Linked DNA regions of Caballeronia sp. LZ062. Each later gene encodes a partner of the first gene's protein in a complex. Links are inferred from orthologs where the notes say so. Each region holds a gene or a part of one and is shown in the gene's direction. Other genes may lie near its edges. The genes, in order: mnmG and mnmE.

Evidence for each region.
Region 2: the proteins of mnmG (region 1) and mnmE are in contact, whole or in part, in a solved structure (PDB 9HIP), measured with the Escherichia coli proteins. The link is inferred for Caballeronia sp. LZ062 from one-to-one orthologs.

The regions. Positions count from the first base shown.
Region 1 is NZ_JARTWB010000002.1:2,645,464-2,654,490, forward strand. What follows is about bases 3,783-6,695. They hold mnmG (tRNA uridine-5-carboxymethylaminomethyl(34) synthesis enzyme MnmG), read left to right. Parts: upstream 3,783-4,214; coding sequence 4,215-6,176; downstream 6,177-6,695. Other genes in these bases: P9239_RS18430 (ABC transporter ATP-binding protein), read left to right, coding at 3,783-4,057; rsmG (16S rRNA (guanine(527)-N(7))-methyltransferase RsmG), read left to right, coding at 6,173-6,695. In the rest of the region: P9239_RS18415 (ABC transporter substrate-binding protein), read left to right, coding at 1-354; P9239_RS18420 (branched-chain amino acid ABC transporter permease), read left to right, coding at 468-1,523; P9239_RS18425 (branched-chain amino acid ABC transporter ATP-binding protein/permease), read left to right, coding at 1,527-3,311; more of P9239_RS18430, read left to right, coding at 3,311-3,782; more of rsmG, read left to right, coding at 6,696-6,823; P9239_RS18445 (ParA family protein), read left to right, coding at 6,886-7,701; P9239_RS18450 (ParB/RepB/Spo0J family partition protein), read left to right, coding at 7,698-8,597; P9239_RS18455 (SLC13 family permease), read left to right, coding at 8,637-9,027. UniProt on the Escherichia coli protein: NAD-binding protein involved in the addition of a carboxymethylaminomethyl (cmnm) group at the wobble position (U34) of certain tRNAs, forming tRNA-cmnm(5)s(2)U34.
Region 2 is NZ_JARTWB010000002.1:2,515,430-2,524,439, forward strand. Bases 3,115-6,010 are described here. They hold mnmE (tRNA uridine-5-carboxymethylaminomethyl(34) synthesis GTPase MnmE), read left to right. Parts: upstream 3,115-3,816; coding sequence 3,817-5,205; downstream 5,206-6,010. Other genes in these bases: P9239_RS17820 (transcriptional regulator), read right to left, coding at 3,115-3,522; P9239_RS17830 (SgcJ/EcaC family oxidoreductase), read right to left, coding at 5,209-5,682; P9239_RS17835 (LysE family translocator), read right to left, coding at 5,679-6,010. Also shown: rnpA (ribonuclease P protein component), read left to right, coding at 1-280; membrane protein insertase YidC, read left to right, coding at 676-2,343; P9239_RS17815 (hypothetical protein), read right to left, coding at 2,432-2,926; more of P9239_RS17820, read right to left, coding at 3,106-3,114; more of P9239_RS17835, read right to left, coding at 6,011-6,305; surface attachment protein Sap1, read left to right, coding at 6,697-7,041; P9239_RS17845 (YaeQ family protein), read left to right, coding at 7,252-7,803; BREX system Lon protease-like protein BrxL, read right to left, coding at 8,392-9,010. UniProt on the Escherichia coli protein: Exhibits a very high intrinsic GTPase hydrolysis rate. Involved in the addition of a carboxymethylaminomethyl (cmnm) group at the wobble position (U34) of certain tRNAs, forming tRNA-cmnm(5)s(2)U34.

The DNA.
Region 1 (9,027 bases):
CCGGTGCTCGTGACCGAGCAATTGCCGGACAGCAATCCGGTTAAGAAGTCGTCGGCAGCGTACAAGAACGCGTATGAGAAGGCGTACGGCGCAGGCTCGCTCTCGACGTTCGGCGGCCATGCCTGGGATGCCGGACAGATGCTCGCACGCGCGATTCCCGAGGCGCTCAAAAAGGGCCAGCCGGGCACGCCCGAGTTCCGTGAGGCGCTGCGCGCGGCGCTGGAGAATCTCAAAGACTTGCCGGTCTCGCACGGCATCATGAATACGACGCCGACGGACCACAACGGCTTCGACGACCGCGCTCGCGTGATGGTGCAGATCGTCGACGGCAAGTGGAAGCTGCTGAACGACTGACCGCGCAGGTCATTTTCAAGATAGAGAAGCGGCGCGCCGATGGTGCGCCGCTTTTCCCATGTTCATCGGCCGAACGCGGCCCTCGTGTTTCAAAGAAGCTCTGAAGAGGAAGTATGGACTTTTCGATTGCGGCGATTCTCGCGCAAGACGGCATCACGACGGGCGCGATTTACGCGTTGCTTGCGCTCGCGCTGGTGCTCGTATTTTCCGTGACTCGCGTTATTTTCATTCCGCAGGGCGAGTTCGTCGCGTATGGCGCGCTCACGCTGGCCGCGCTTCAAACGCAGAAGCTGCCGGCAACGTGTTTTCTGCTCATCGCGATGGGCGTCGGTTGTTTCGTCGCCGAAGTCGCTGGCATCGTGCGCCATCCGGCGCGGCATCATCGGATAGGGCGGCTCTTGGCGGTGCTCGCGGGCAAGTATCTGTTGTTCCCGGTCGCGGTATGGGCGCTGACGCAAGCGGTCTTCACGCAGGCGCTGCCGATGATCGCGCAGATCGCGCTGACGCTTTTGATCGTCGTGCCGATGGGGCCGTTCGTGTATCGGCTGGCGTATGAGCCGATCGCAGAGGCGAGCACGCTGTTGCTGCTGATCGTGGCGGTTGCCGTGCACTTCGCGATGGTCGGCCTGGGGCTCGTCATGTTCGGCGCGGAAGGGTCCCGCACGACGGCGTTTTCCGACGCCAATTTCAACGTCGGCAGCGTGTCGATATCCGGGCAGAGTCTGTGGGTCGTCGGGACGGCGCTCGTGCTGATCGTCGCGCTGTACTTCTATTTCGACCGCTCGCTTTCCGGCAAGGCGTTGCGCGCGACGTCGGTGAACCGGCTGGGCGCGCGGCTCGTGGGCATCGGCACCACGCAGGCGGGGCGTCTGGCGTTCACGCTTGCGGCGGGCTTGGGCGCGCTGTGCGGCGTTTTGGTCGCGCCTATCACGACCATCTACTACGACTCGGGCTTTCTGATCGGCCTGAAGGGCTTCGTCGGCGCAATCGTCGGCGGTCTCGTGAGCTACCCGCTCGCCGCAGCCGGCTCGCTGCTCGTCGGGCTGCTCGAGTCGTATTCCTCGTTTTGGGCGAGCGCGTACAAGGAGGTCATCGTTTTCACGCTCATCATTCCGGTGCTGCTATGGCGAAGCCTGGCGAGCCCGCATTCCGACGAAGACGAGGAGTAAGCCATGACCTTTCTCCATCGATATCGCTTCTTCTGGCTCTTTCTTCTGGTCGTGTTCGCGCTGCCGGTGCTGCCCGGGCCGGTCGCCGTGCCGGAGTACTGGATCACGCTGCTCAATTACATCGGCCTCTATTCGATTGTCGCGATAGGGCTCGTGCTCCTGACCGGCATCGGCGGCATGACGAGCTTCGGACAGGCTGCGTTCGTCGGTGTCGGCGCGTATGCCACCGCGTTCCTGACGACGCGCTACGGCGTCTCGCCGTGGCTTGCGTTGATCGCGGGCGTTGTGCTGACGGCGTTCATCGCGCTCCTGCTCGGACTCGTCACGATGCGGCTTTCCGGGCACTTCCTGCCGCTCGGCACCATTGCGTGGGGGCTGTCGCTGTTCTATCTGTTCGGGAACATGGAATTGCTCGGCAAGTACGACGGCATCAACGGAATTCCGGTGCTGAACGTGTTCGGGTGGCAGCTTGAGTCGGGAAGGAACATCTACTATCTGATCTGGGCGGTCGTGTTGCTGGCCGTCGTCTCTGTTCAGAATCTGCTTAATAGTCGTCCGGGCCGCGCCATCCGCGCGCTACGCGGCGGCGGCGTCATGGCCGAAGCGATGGGTGTCAATACGGCGTGGATGCGCGTCGTCATCTTTATCTATGCTGCGGTCCTTGCGTCTATCTCCGGTTTTCTTTACGCGCACTTGCAGCGCGCAGTGAATCCGACGCCGTTCGGCCTGAACCACGGCATCGAGTTCCTGTTCATGGCGGTGGTCGGCGGGGTGTCGCACGTCTGGGGTGCGATTCTCGGCGCGACGATCCTCACCGTGCTGCAAGACTATCTGCAGACGCTGCTGCCTAAGCTCATCGGTGCGAACGGCAATTTTGAGATTATCGTCTTCGGCGTCGTGATGGTTCTCTTGCTTCAATATGCGCGGCAGGGCGTGTGGCCGTTCGTGGCGCGGCTGTTTCCTCGCGGGCCACGCGCGCATGTTCCCGAGAACGGCGAGCTGTTGCCGCAGCGCAGCAAACCGGCGGCCGGCGAGCCATTGCTGGTCGTCGATCAGGCGCGCAAGCAGTTCGGCGGCCTTGTCGCGGTGAACGACGTCAGTTTCGACGTCAAGGCAGGCGAGATCATCGGTTTGATTGGTCCGAATGGCGCAGGCAAGTCCACGACTTTCAACCTCGTGACCGGCGTGCTGCAAGCGACGAGCGGTGCGATCACGTTTCACGGTGAACGTATCGACAAGTTCAGTTCGCGCGAGATCGTGAAACGCGGCATCGGACGCACGTTCCAGCACGTCAAGATGCTGCCGGGTATGACGGTGCTGGAGAACGTTGCGATCGGTGCGCACCTGCGGGGCAGTACCGGCGTCTGGCGAAGCGTTGTGCGGCTGAATGCAGCGGAGGAAGCGCGACTGATGTACGAGGCGGCGAGGCAGATCGAGCGCGTTGGTCTTGGCCAGCACCTGTACGCGGAGGCGGGCAGTCTCGCGCTAGGACAACAGCGCATTCTGGAGATTGCGCGAGCGCTGTGCTGTGACCCGACCTTGTTGCTGCTGGACGAACCTGCCGCAGGCCTCCGCTACAAGGAAAAGCAGCAACTCGCCGACCTGCTTCGCAAGCTGCGTGCAGAAGGCATGAGCATTTTGCTCGTCGAACACGACATGGACTTCGTGATGAACCTGACTGACCGGCTCGTCGTGATGGAATTCGGTACGAAGATCGCCGAGGGGCTGCCGAAGGACGTGCAGGAGAATCCAGCGGTACTGGAAGCGTATCTGGGCGGGGTGGAGTGATGGCCGAATTTGTTCTAGAAGTAAGCGACCTTTCTGCGCGGTACGGCAAGGTCGAAGCGCTGCACAACAGCAACTTGCGGGTCGCTGCGGGGCAGATCGTATCCGTGATCGGGCCGAACGGCGCCGGGAAGTCGACTCTGCTCAATGCAATCATGGGAGCATTGCCGCAGACAGGCCACGCGAAGGGCGTCGTCCGTTATCTGGGCGAAGACGTATCGGCGCTGGCTGTTGAGCGGCGCGTCGCACGTGGAATGTGTCTGGTGCCGGAAAAGCGCGAGCTATTCTCGACGATGACGGTGGAGGACAACCTCGTGCTTGGCGCGTATCGCAGAAAGCGCGCGGGCGAGCGCAATTATCTCGATCAACTGGATCATGTATTTGCGCTTTTTCCCCGGCTCAAGGAACGGCGGAAGCAGGCCGCCGGTACGCTTTCCGGAGGCGAGCGGCAAATGCTGGCGGTGGGTCGGGCGCTGATGGGCAAGCCGCGGCTTCTCATGTTGGACGAGCCCAGTCTTGGGCTTGCGCCGCTCATCGTCAAAGAAATTTTCCAGATCGTCAGCGCGCTGAAGCAGACAGGCGTTGCGACGCTACTGATCGAACAGAACGCCCGTGCCGCGTTGCAGATTTCCGATTACGGGTACGTCCTCGAGACTGGTGAGGTGGCCCTGGAAGGTAAGGCCGACGACCTGCGGCACAACCCTCAAGTCATCGAGACGTATTTGGGGCTGACGAAGAAAGTCGCCTAGTGTCGGTCGCTAAGGCAAGTTGTGGATGGCGTGTTTCACGTGAAACACGCCATTTTTTTCGCCGGCCAAGCGACGCACCGAAAACGCACCGCCGCGATGCCTATATAATCCTGCGATATTCCTTCTTTGCTTCGTGTCGTTCGTACACGATATCCCCATGCTTTATCCCACAGAATTCGATGTGATCGTCGTTGGCGGCGGTCACGCAGGTACCGAGGCCGCATTGGCGTCGGCGCGGATAGGTTGCAAAACGCTGCTTTTAACCCACAACATCGAGACGCTTGGCCAGATGAGCTGCAATCCGTCGATTGGCGGCATCGGAAAGGGCCACCTCGTCAAAGAAGTCGACGCTCTGGGCGGCGCAATGGCCGCCGCGACGGATGAGTCTGGCATCCAGTTCCGCATTCTCAATTCGTCGAAGGGGCCGGCCGTCCGGGCCACGCGCGCTCAGGCAGACCGCGTACTTTATAAGCAGGCAATCCGGCATCGTCTGGAAAACCAGCCGAACCTTTGGCTGTTCCAACAGGCGGTTGACGATTTGATGGTGGAGGGCGATCGCGTCGTCGGCGCTGTCACGCAGGTCGGTTTGCGCTTTCGGGCGCGCGCCGTGGTGCTGACGGCGGGCACGTTCCTCGACGGAAAGATTCACGTCGGCCTGAACAATTACGTCGGTGGTCGCGCGGGCGATCCAGCGGCAGCGTCGTTGTCGGCGCGTCTGAAGGAACTCAAGCTGCCCCAAGGTCGACTCAAAACGGGCACGCCGCCGCGCATCGACGGACGAACCATCGACTTTTCGGTGCTCGAAGAGCAGCCGGGCGACCTCGATCCGATTCCGGTGTTCTCGTTTCTCGGCAGAGTAGAGCAGCACCCGCGCCAGATGCCGTGTTGGGTGACGCACACCAACGCCCGCACGCACGACATCATTCGCTCCGGCCTGGACCGCTCGCCGATGTACACGGGCGTGATCGAGGGCGTCGGACCGCGTTATTGCCCGTCGATTGAAGACAAGATCCACCGGTTTGCGTCGAAGGACGCGCATCAAATCTTCCTTGAACCGGAAGGCCTGTCGACCAATGAGTTCTATCCAAACGGCATCTCGACGAGCCTGCCTTTCGACGTTCAACTCGAACTCGTCCGCTCGATGCGTGGCCTCGAGCACGCCCATATCCTGCGGCCCGGCTACGCCATCGAGTATGACTACTTCGATCCGCGCGCGCTGAAGGCGTCGCTAGAGACGAAGGCGATCAACGGCTTGTTCTTTGCCGGTCAGATAAACGGCACGACGGGCTACGAAGAAGCGGCGGCACAAGGGCTTCTTGCGGGAATCAACGCCGGTCTACAAGTTCAGGGCAAGGAAGCGTGGTGTCCACGGCGCGATCAAGCCTACCTTGGCGTCCTCGTTGACGACTTGGTAACGCGCGGCGTGTCCGAGCCGTACCGCATGTTCACGAGCAGGGCAGAGTATCGCCTGTCGCTGCGCGAGGATAACGCGGACATGCGGCTGACGGGAATCGGCCGCGAGCTGGGCGTGATCGACGACGTTCGTTGGGACGCTTTCAGCCGCAAACGCGATGCTGTTTCACGTGAAACAGAACGGCTTCGCTCGACGTGGGTCAATCCCAAGACGCTACCGGCGGAAGAAGCGACGGCGCTGCTGGGCAAGCCGATCGATCATGAGTACAGCCTCGCGGATCTGCTACGGCGCCCCGGCGTGTATTACGACGGCATCTGCGCGTTGCGCGGCAACTCGTGTGGCCCGGACGCACCGCTCGCGGACGATCCCGTCTTGCTCGCCCAGATCAAGGAGCAGATCGAGATCGGCGTGAAGTACCAAGGCTACATAGATCGACAAGCAGATGAGATCGTCCGAAACGGCGCGCAGGAAAATACGCGCTTGCCGGAGGGAATCGACTATGCCGACGTGCGCGGCTTGTCATTCGAGGCGCGCCAGAAACTGACGCAGCATCGCCCGGAGACGATCGGGCAGGCTTCCCGCATCTCCGGCATCACGCCGGCCGCAATCTCGCTGCTGATGGTGCACCTGAAGCGCGGCCTCGGTCGACGAGGCAGAGGCGCGAGCGGCGACGATCAAACGCCTACGACGACGGCGGTGCAATGACCGACCTCGATTCGATGCTCGACCAAGGAGCGGTCGAACTTGGCGTCACACTGTCGGCCGATCAGAAGAGGATGCTGCTCGATTACGTCGCGCTGTTGAGCAAATGGAACGCCGTCTATAACCTGACGGCGATTCGTGATCCGCGTCAGATGCTCGTGCAGCACATTCTGGATTCGCTGGCGGTTTTGCCTGCGATTGGGTCGCGCGGCGCGTCGACGGTGCTGGACGTCGGCTCGGGTGGAGGGCTGCCGGGCATTGTGCTCGCGATTGCTTTGCCGCATGTCCGCGTGACGCTCAACGACATCGTTCACAAGAAGACGGCGTTCCAGTCCCAAGCGAAGGCGCAACTCGGGCTCTCGAACTTGTCAGTTGTCACAGGCCGCGTCGAGATGCTGCAGCCGGGCGTCGAAGTACCGGAAAAATTCGATGTGATCGTCTCGCGCGCGTTCGCAGAGCTCGCGGATTTCGTTACACTTGCGCGACACCTCGTTGCGAGCGACGGCTGCATGCTCGCAATGAAAGGCGTCAAACCCGACGCCGAGATCGCCCGCCTGCCGCAAGGGGCGCAGGTCGCGGGCATCGAACGCCTCGCCGTGCCGTTCCTCGACGCGGAGCGGCATCTCATCGAAATCGTCTTCGATGCATGAACGCGTGCAGCAATCCAGCCCATGCTGATCTTCTGACAGCGAAGAAACGAGGACACTAAACGATGGCAAAAATCTTCTGCGTCGCGAATCAGAAGGGCGGCGTTGGAAAGACGACGACAGCGGTCAATCTTGCAGCCAGCCTCAGCGGTCTCGGGCAGCGCGTGCTACTGATCGACCTCGACCCGCAAGGCAATGCGACGATGGGTAGCGGCGTCGACAAGGCCGCCTGCGAGAACACGGTGTACGAAGTGCTGGTGGACGGCGTCACGTTACGCCAGGCGCGTGTGCGCCCCGAGGCGGTCGGCTACGACGTGTTGCCCGCCAATCGCGAGCTGGCGGGTGCGGAAGTGGAGTTGGTCGGCATGGAGAACCGCGAACGCATTCTTCGCGCCGCGATAGCCGACATAGCCGATGACTATGATTTCGTGCTCATCGATTGTCCGCCAGCGCTGTCCCTGTTGACGCTCAATGCGCTGTGCGCTGCGCACGGCGTCGTCATTCCGATGCAGTGCGAGTACTTCGCGCTCGAGGGGCTTTCGGACCTCGTCAACACCATCAAGCAGATTCACGCCAATCTGAACCGCGACCTCAAGGTAATCGGCCTGCTGCGCGTGATGTTCGATCCGCGCATCACGCTCCAGCAGCAAGTGTCGGATCAATTGAAGGCGCATTTCGGCGACAAAGTATTCGATGTGGTCATTCCCCGCAACGTGCGTCTTGCCGAGGCGCCGAGCTACGGATTACCGGGCGTCGTGTTCGACAAGGCGTCGCGCGGCGCACAGGCGTACATGCAGTTCGGCACGGAAATGATCGAGCGCGTGCGTGCGCTCCAACCCCATTCGATGCGGCAGGAAACGCCGACGGAGGAATCGAAATGAACGCTGTAATGAAGAAAAAGGGTTTGGGCCGCGGTCTGGACGCATTGCTGGGCGGCAGCGTCGACATTACGGAAGCCGTGCGCGGAGAGGGAATGCCGACGGTGCTCGCGCTCGACAAGCTGCAAGCAGGCAAATATCAACCGCGTACCCGCATGGACGAAGGCGCGTTGCAGGAACTGGCCGCGAGCATCCGCGCGCAGGGGCTCATGCAACCGATTCTCGTGCGCTCGGTGGGCGCGGATCAATTCGAGATCATTGCGGGCGAGCGGCGTTTCCGCGCGGCGCGTCTTGCCGGTCTGGACGAAGTGCCGGTGCTGGTGAAGAACGTGCCCGATCAGGCCGCCGCCGCCATGGCGCTGATCGAAAACATCCAGCGGGAAGATCTGAATCCGCTGGAAGAAGCGCAGGGCATCCAGCGCTTGCTCGACGAATTCAGCTTCACGCATGAACAGGCGGCCGAGGCAGTCGGGCGCTCGCGCAGCGCGGTGTCGAATCTGCTGCGCTTGCTGAACCTGGCATCGCCCGTTCAGACGATGCTGCTTGCCGGCGACCTCGACATGGGCCACGCGCGCGCGCTGCTGTCGGTGGATGCGGCCACGCAGATCCAGCTCGCGAATCATGTGGTGAACCGCCGCTTGTCGGTGCGCGAAACCGAGCGCCTCGTCGCCGCGACCTTGAAGCAGACGCCCGCCAAAGCGCGTCCGGCAAGCGACGGTGGTCGCGATACCCGTCGGCTGGAAGAAGAGCTGTCGGACCTGCTTGCCGCAAGCGTCAAGATCAAAGTCGGGGGCCGCGGGCGCGGCAAGGTGACGATCGACTTCGGCAATCTGGACGCACTCGAAGGCATCCTCACGAAGCTGCGCGGCAGCATTGAAACGCCGACGACCGCTGCCTGACGCCTAAGGCTCAACTTGTCCGAACTCGATGCAAAGGGCGTGCGCCCCGACTTTCTGACGCGCATCTGGAACGCGGTTTCGAAGGAGCCGGTGCTCGCCATCCTCGTGTGCGCGCTGGTAGTCGTCCAGATCGCGCATCCGCGACCGTTGACGTCGCTGCCCGCTCTCGTCGACTGGCAGACGGTGTTGACGCTCGCCGGATTGCTGATCCTGACCAAAGCGATCGAATTGTCAGGATTCCTAATGTGGGCGGCGCGTCGGCTGGTGCATCGGATACACGGCGAGCGCGGACTCGCGCTTCTGCTGGTCGCGCTCGCGGCAGGCCTGTCCACGCTGCTGACAAACGACGTCGCGCTCTTCGCAGTCGTGCCGCTTGCGCTGTCGCTGAACAAACTCGCGCCGCTGCCGATCAAGCGGCTCGTGATCGTGA
Region 2 (9,010 bases), 130 kb from region 1 along the record:
CGTCACGCGCAACCTGATCAAGCGGCTCGCGCGCGAGGCGTTCCGGCTGCGTCGCGAGCAACTGCGCGGGTTCGACATTCTCGTGCGGCTGCACGCGAAGATCGACCGCAAGGCAATGCCGAGCGCCAGTTCGCCGCCGCTCGGCGCGCTGTGCCGCGGCGAACTGGAAGTACTCTTCGACCGTGCCGTGCGGGAAGCCGCGCGCCGCGCGGCCGAACCCGTGGCGGCGCCGCCTTCCGCGCCCGCCGTCGACGATTCACCCGGCCCTGCCGGGTTATGAAGCGCGGGCCGCGTCGGTTTGTCTCTCACGGCAGATCAAACGTGCAGCGCGAAGCTTATGCAAACGGCACTCATCGCGTTGTTGCGCTTCTACAAGGTTGCGATCAGCCCCCTGCTCGGCAACCGGTGCCGCTTTTACCCTTCCTGTTCCGACTACGCGCGCGAGGCAATCCAGTATCATGGCGCCGCGCATGGCACGTATCTCGCCGCAAAACGGCTCTGCCGCTGCCATCCCTTTTCGGCGGGCGGCGTCGATCTCGTGCCGACACCGTCCCGTGCTTCCGGTTCTTCATCCGCTTCCACGCAGGCGGATAGCCCGGCTGCAGGTTCCGCCCAAGAAAAGCATTCACCACTAAACGGCGCACAAGCGCTTACCGATCGACACTGAGACAACGCATGGATATCAAACGCACCGTCCTATGGGTCATCTTCTTCGTGTCAGTTGTCATGCTGTTCGACAACTGGCAGCGCGACCACGGGCGCCCGTCGATGTTCTTCCCGAGCGCGACGCAGCCGGCCAAGACCGCCAGCAATCCGGCACCGGGCTCGGCCGCGCCGGGCGCACAGCCTTCGGAATTGACGAACGCGCCGGCCGGCGCTGCGCCGGGCACGTCGACGCCGCCCGCCACGGCAGCTTCGCAACTCGTGAAGTTCACGACGGACGTGTATTCCGGTGAAATCGACACGCGCGGCGGCACCCTCTCGAAGCTCTCGCTGCTGAAAGAAGGCGACGGCAAGCAGCCCGACCTCTACATCACGCTCTTCGATCACACCGCGAACCATACGTACCTTGCGCGCACCGGCCTGCTCGGCGGCGACTTCCCGAATCACAACGACATCTTCACGGCGGTGCCGGGCCAGACGTCGCTGTCGGGCGACGCGAAGACGCTGACGCTCGCGTTCGAGTCGCCGGTGAAGGGCGGCGTGAAGGTCGTGAAGACGTACACGTTCACGCGCGGCAGCTACGTGATCAATGTCGACACGAAGATCCAGAACGTCGGCAACGCGCCGGTCGCGCCGAAGCTCTACATGGAACTCGTGCGCGACAACACGCCCGTCGAGACGCCGCGCTTCTCGCACACGTTCATCGGGCCGGCTGTCTACACGGACCAGAAGCACTTCCAGAAGATCGATTTCAGCGACATCGACAAGAACAAGGCCACGTTCGAGCCGTCCGCGAACAATGGCTGGATTGCGATGGTGCAGCACTACTTCGCGTCCGCGTGGATTCCGAAGGAAGGCGCGCAGCGCGATATCTACGTGCAGAAGATCGACCCGAACCTGTATCGCGTCGGCGTGCAGCAGCCGGTGCAGACCATCGCGCCGGGACAAAGCGTGAACGTCGATGCGCGTCTTTTCGCCGGTCCGGAAGAAGAGCGCATGCTGGAAGGCATCGCGCCGGGTCTGGAACTGGTGAAGGACTACGGCATGGTGACGATCATCGCCAAGCCGCTTTTCTGGCTGCTCGAGAAGATCCACGGTTTCGTCGGCAACTGGGGCTGGGCGATCGTGCTCTTGACGCTGCTCATCAAGGCGGTGTTCTTCCCGCTCTCGGCGGCGAGCTACAAGTCGATGGCGCGCATGAAGGAAATCACGCCGCGCATGCAGCAGATTCGCGAACGCTTCAAGAGCGATCCGCAGAAGATGAACGCGCAGTTGATGGAGCTGTACAAGACCGAGAAGGTGAATCCGTTCGGCGGCTGCCTGCCGGTGGTGATTCAGATTCCGGTGTTCATTTCGCTGTACTGGGTGCTGCTGTCGTCGGTGGAAATGCGCGGCGCGCCGTGGATCGGCTGGATTCACGATCTGTCGCAACAGGACCCGTATTTCATTCTGCCGGTGTTGATGGCCGTGTCGATGTTCCTGCAAACGAAGCTGAACCCGACGCCGCCGGACCCCGTGCAAGCCAAGATGATGATGTTCATGCCGATCGCGTTCTCGGTCATGTTCTTCTTCTTCCCGGCGGGTCTCGTGCTGTATTACGTGGTGAACAACGTGCTGTCGATCGCGCAGCAGTACTACATCACGCGGATGATGGGACAGCGTAAGAAGAAGGTGGCTTGAGGTTTTGGCTGCTGGTTTGGATGTGGAAACGCCCGGCTTTGCCGGGCGTTTTTTTTTGCGCTGTTTGGCGCGTACCGCACCGCTTCTTTCACGATTCCTTTTTTCGTTGCGATGCGCCGCCGGAAAGATGGTCGCCGAGTCGTTCATCTAGCCGGTTCAGCTTGGCCAAAACAAGGTACGCGGCGGCCGTTGCCTCCCGAATATCGCGACGAAAAGCGTCCTCGTGTTCATAGCCTCCAAACGCCGGTACGGTTTCAGCCGCCTCCAGCCGGGTCGAGACATATGGCGTGATGTTCTCACCGTTCAACAGCATCGTTCCCCGGTGGCCGATGAGCATGGTCAACGAGGTCCGATTCTTTCCCCGCGGCATCGTCTTTGCATCGAACCAGTTCTTCACAGTCGTCGGCGTCACGCTCGCGTCCGGGTCCGCATGCGCGAGTGCGTGGACGAGATCGTCCGGATGTCCGACACGGAAAAGCTTTTGTTTGAAATAAGGAACGTCACGCTGGATGGTGTCGGCCACATCTGCGACCAGCAGCCGTAAGCCGCGCGCGAAATCCTGTTTTGTACGATTGGTCGCCATGCAGGTAGTGTCGTGGACATTCCAGTCCGCGTCTCCAAACTCGAATTTGCGATCTCCAATTCGAGTTTGTATCCGCAGCCGGACCGAGCCGAGGCCCTTGCACCGCAAGCTTTTGGCCCTCAACGGCACAGGATAAGTCTGGCGGAGAAGATTGAAAAATTTGGTCAAAGCCGGACGGCTTACCGCTTCATCGCCCCATAAAACTGGTCGATGAGCTCCTCCAGCAAATACCGATGATGCGGCGACAGCGCCTCGATCTTCGACGCAAGCTCCAGCGTGTCCTCGGACGCCGGGTACTTTTCGTCGCGCGCGAGAGGTTTTGGCGTGGCCTGCGTGCTGCCGCTCGGCGGAGGGCCGTAGTGCAGCCAGTGAAGATCTACCTTGAGCCATTCAGCGAGCGTCTGGAGTTTGTCGCTCGTGGGAATCGACCGCCCAGTTAGCCACTTGTGCGCGGTCTGCGGAGACACCGGCTCGCCGCGGTAGCGCAAATTGAATTTGTTCGCGAGATCGGTCGCACCCCGCATCTTCTCGGGCGAGCGGGCCATCGAAAATTTGAGCCGTTCTGAGAATTCGGCCTTCTCTTGCTGTGTTGGCATGCATGGAATTGTGCAAGGCAATCGCTGCCTGTACGTCAACCAACTACGCTACTTTTTACGCGTGTCAGATGGCATTTATCTTAGGCACGCGAGCAAGTTAGTTGCCTTATCGCAACCAAATATGCGCCCAAGTGCGCGGCCTAAGCCCAACAAGCGATTCTTTCGAGGAGCATCGCTACTCAGTCTGAATCGGAGCCGTATCTTGTTTAAGATAATGCAAGAATCGTCCGAGCGGAAACCTCAGAAGTGCCCGCGATACAATGCCCGCTCCCCGACGCCTCCGCTCCAACCGCCATGCTGACCAACGACACTGACCCCATCGTCGCAATCGCCACCGCGCCGGGGCGTGGCGGCATCGGCGTGGTGCGGCTGTCGTTCGGGCGCGCGGGCGAAGCCGCCGCGCAGCAGGCGATGCGCGCGCTATGCGGTCAGCTGCTTGCGCCAAGGCACGCGAGCTACGTGCCGTTCATCGACGGCAAGGGCGAGGCGCTCGACCGCGGCATCGCGCTGTACTTTCCCGCGCCGCATTCGTACACGGGCGAGCACGTTCTGGAGTTGCAAGGGCACGGCGGGCCGATCGTGCTGCAGCTGGTGCTGCAACGGGCGATCGAAGCGGGCAGCGACTTCGGCCTTCGTCTTGCGGAGCCGGGGGAGTTCACGCGGCGCGCCTTCCTGAACGACAAACTCGATCTCGCGCAGGCCGAAGCCGTCGCCGATCTCATCGAGGCCAGCACGGAAGCCGCCGCGCGTTCCGCCGGCCGCTCGCTGGAAGGCGCGTTTTCGCGCGAGATCCACGCGCTCGTCGAAGACGTGATCACGCTGCGGATGCTCGTCGAGGCGACGCTCGATTTTCCTGAGGAAGAGATCGACTTTCTGGAGGCCGCGGATGCTCGCGGCAAGCTCAGGCGCATTCGCGAACGTCTGGACCGCGTGCTGGCCGACGCCCGCCAAGGCGCGCTCTTGCGTGAGGGAATGTCGGTGGTGCTGGCAGGGCAGCCGAACGTCGGCAAGTCGTCGCTGCTCAATGCGCTCGCCGGCGCTGAACTCGCCATCGTCACGCCGATTGCAGGGACTACACGCGACAAGGTCGCGCAGACCATACAGGTCGAGGGCATTCCGCTGCACATCATCGACACGGCCGGCTTGCGCGAGACCGAAGACGAAGTGGAGCGCATCGGCATCGAACGGACGTGGGGCGAGATCGAGCGCGCGGACGTGGTGCTGCACTTGCTCGACGCTCGCACCGGCATGACGCCGGACGACGAGGCGATTGCGGCGCGATTTCCGCCCGGCGTGCCGGTCGTGCGCGTGCTGAACAAGACCGATCTCGCAGGCGCGCCCGCCGTCGTGCGCGACGGCGATGGTCACGCGCGCGAAGTGAACCTTTCCGCCAAAACGGGCGACGGCATCGCTCTGCTGCGTTCCGCGCTCTTGAAAATCGCCGGTTGGCAGGCCGGCGCCGAAAGCGTGTACCTGGCGCGTGAACGGCATCTCATCGCGCTACGCGAAGCCCGCGAACACCTTGCGCTCGCTGCCGATCACGCCAGTCAGCAATCGCAGGTGCTCGACCTTTTTGCCGAAGAATTGCGGCTCGCGCAGGACAAGCTCAACGCGATCACCGGCGAGTTCACGTCCGATGACCTGCTGGGCGTTATTTTCAGCCGCTTCTGTATCGGGAAATAGGTTTCACACGGCGCGGGGTTTTTCCAATTCGCGCAGCTCGGCCGTGAGCTTCTCGGCTTCGTCGGGCCGTCCGTGGAAGGCAGCGGGCGTGTTCTGCAGCATCTCGATTTCATACGCCCCGTCGTTGAGGGAAAGCACGAGCGTCTGCACCGCGTTGAGACGCGGATCGATTGCGTGTTGCCCGCGCGGCCACATGCCCGCCACTGCGCGCAGCAGCAGCAGCGCCTGCCCGGACGCCATCCGCCTGACCTCGCGGACCTTGCCGACGAAAAGCGGCGTCGGATGTTCCGCGAAAATCGGCTTTAGATGCGCCGAGATGCACGCCCGACCGTCGACTGCACTGCCGTCAAAACCGACGAGGCTGCCGCGCTCGGTGAAGCGCGCGGCCATCGCGGCGGCGTCCTGCCGGTTCCAGTCGTCCAACAGCGCGAAGTACACGCGTCGCGCGCTGGCTGTCCAGTCATCGGTTTGGTTCACGCTGCTTTCTTCCATGCTGCCGCGAAAATGCCCGCGCCCATCAGCAACGCGCCGCCGGTGCGGTTCACGGCGCGCTGCACCGATGGCTTGCGAATGGCGCGGCGCGCGCCGGACGCGAGCAGCGCATAGGCGAACGCATTGGCGGCCGCGATGCCGACGAAGGTGGCTTCGAGAATGGCGATTTGAGAGACGGTCGCCGCGTGCGGATCGATGAACTGCGGCACGAAGGCGACGAAGAAAATGATGCTCTTGGGATTGAGCGTCGTCACCGCGTAGGCGTGCGCCATGATGCGGCTCGTGCGTAATTCGCCGCTCGGCTCGACGGCGTCCGTGTCGACGACCGGCGCGCGCCACAACTTGATGCCCAGATAGAACAGATACGCCGCGCCGATCCATTTTACCGCCATGAAGAGTTCCGCCGACGCCGCGAGCAGTACGCCGAGACCGAGCATCGACGCGGTCATGGCCGTGAGATCGCCTAACGCGACGCCGAGCGTCGTGGCAAGCGCGTATTTGCGGCCATGTCCGAGCGCGTACGAGACGACGAGCAGTACCGTCGGGCCTGGAATTGCCACGAGAATCGCCGAGGCGATTGCAAACGGCAGCCATTGAGCGAGCGTCATTCCGATTTCTCCTGAGATCGATCCCGTCGATTTATCCACGAAGCGCCGCGTGTGGCAATAGGCCGTTCGGCTAGCTTCCGCCGCCGTGCATGGACTGTTATAGACGTTCGCTTTCCTACAGGAACCGCTCCTGCGGCGCATCAAACTCGCGGCGAGACAAATTGCCGCACGGATGCACTGGTTGTGATGCCTTTATTTCCGCTTCATCCGAATAAGCGGCCATTCGTCGTGATAGCGAACGTGCGTAATCTCAGAGATAACGCCTGCGACATTGCGTCTTGTTGCGTCCGCACACAACATGTGCTTGCAACTTAACGTCGCTCATTTAGCATGATTCGCAGCATGTTTTATATACGTTGCTACTTTCGCGGCTCTGCCGGAGGCTCTATTCATGAAGAAACGCACCAGTGCTGTCTTCGCCGTGGTGAGCTTGGTCGTCGCGGCGTCTGCGGCTTACGCGCAGGACAGCGCAATTCAGCCGCAGCAGACGTTCAAGTTCAGACCCAACTCGTACGGCTGTCTGTCGAAAGATAAATTCGATTCAGCGGATCAGCACGCGAGAGCCGGCGAACATCAGCAGATGCAGCAATTCTTCGAAGGTTACGAGTGCATATCGACGCCGGTCGGTTCGCATTTTCGCGTGGTGCGCGTGGTCGGCCATGACGTCGAATTCGTGAATGCCGCGAATAGCGATACGCAAGGCATGTGGACCGCGGACCGATTCATCGACCAATAAACGGGTCGAATTCGCGCGCGCGAAAATCGCCTCCGAAAAGGACGCGGCCAGCCGGTCGGGCTGACCGCGCGATATCTGCTTCCAATTGCGCATCGTTTCGCCGCACAATGACGGGCTCGTCGCGTCCGATGTGCGGCTTCTCGCCGTTGCGCCGTGCCGCTTTCCAATCTCATTCGAATCGCCGGTCGCGCGCACCGGTGACATTGCTGCATGGCTCTCAAATCCACCATTTACAAGGCCGATCTTCAGATTGCCGACATGGATCGTCACTACTTTGGCGACCACTCCTTGACCATTGCGCGGCATCCGTCGGAAACCGATGAACGCATGATGATTCGCGTCGCGGCGTTCGGCCTTTTCGCCAACGAGCGACTGGAATTCTGCAAGGGCCTCTCCGATACGGACGAGCCTGATCTGTGGCAGAAAGATCTCACCGGCCAGATCGAATTGTGGATCGACGCGGGTCAACCGGACGAGCGACGCATCGCGAAGGCGAGCGGGCGTGCTGAGCGCGTCGTGGTGATCGCGTATGCGGGAAAGACGGCGGACATATGGTGGCAAGGCGTGCGGGCGAAGGTCGAGCGCCTGCAGAACGTGGCGGTGTGGTCGCTTGCGGACGGCGTAGCGGACGCGCTCGGCAAGCTAGCCGAACGGACGATGCGTTTGCAACTGACGGTGCAGGACGGCGAGGCGTCGCTCGGCAGCGCGACCGTCGATCCGGTGGCGATTCGATGGAACGTGCTGAAGGCGCCGGGGGAGTGAGAGGGGCGCTTTTGGATTCGATCATGCTGCGTTTGGGATCAAGCGGGCACGGCGAAGGATCGAGGGCGTTGGCGTTTGGATGCTGCGGTTCATCGCCTGGCGCGACGGCTAAGATGCGGAGCGAAGGTTGCGGCGTGCGGCGGCAACCTCTCTTGCCGCCGGTCGATGGACGCGCCTGCGGCAGGCAGATCGGCGAGGAGCGCCTGCGCGCATCTACAGGACACTTATACGGCGGTCTCTTGGTCGACGGAGTGACGTTAGCGGTGGATCATCGCGCCAAGGCAGGGCGCAGGAGATTGACGGCGGCGAATGATGGGCGTCGCTCAGGGGGCAGAGTGACGCGGCAAACGAAAAAGGGCTTGGCGCGATGCCAAACCCTTTGAGATTTCGTGGTGGAGAGGAGGACTATGCAACTGACATGCCAGGCGCAAGCCGGGCAAGCATCAAGCGGCACACAAACGCGCAGCTGCCCCCAGACATGCCCCCATATTTTGTTGCCTGCGCAAAAGGCCCGTCACCGGCGATCGCGCAATTCGGTCCAAACAATTATTTGTTGCGCACAAGCGACGCCTGTTTGTTGATTTCAGCTCACTCAGCCATCGCTTTAATCAAGGCATCCTTGGCATCCGAATAGAACTGGATGTCGACCTTGGTTGCCATATCGTCAGATAAATCGACCAATTGGCGCCTACACGCCACCGGCATAAGAAGCGACGTCGCCCCCTTCTCCACAGCAACCTCCGCAATCGCGACGGCGTTGTGAAAAGGCTCGATCGAGCCACCAAGATTGATCTCGCCAACAATGATCAAACCGCCGCGCACGCTGCGCTTCAACAGCGACGTACATAGGGCGACCAAGCAGGCAACGCCCAGCTTCGCACCGGACTTACCGGAGTCAAATGCTCGAAGCTGCACAGTGAACTCATGCTGACGCGGCTCCTTGTCACCAACCAACTGTAATGCCCTAGCGTACAGGTTCTGCTCGGCGAAGCCTATGCTTTCCCGGAATGCAGGAGGGTTTGGTTTGTTGAGTACCTTCACGCCAGTTCCAGGGCCTTCGTTGACTTCAATGCGGTAAAGGCCAGCGCTTTCTTCACCGTTGCCGGGGCTTATGGTCCATACCTGTCCAGGTTCGAGCGGGTCGCCGCCGATGGCGTTGTCGCTTTGGAGCTCGGGCGTGGAAACAAACTTCTCAATACCGTCCGCG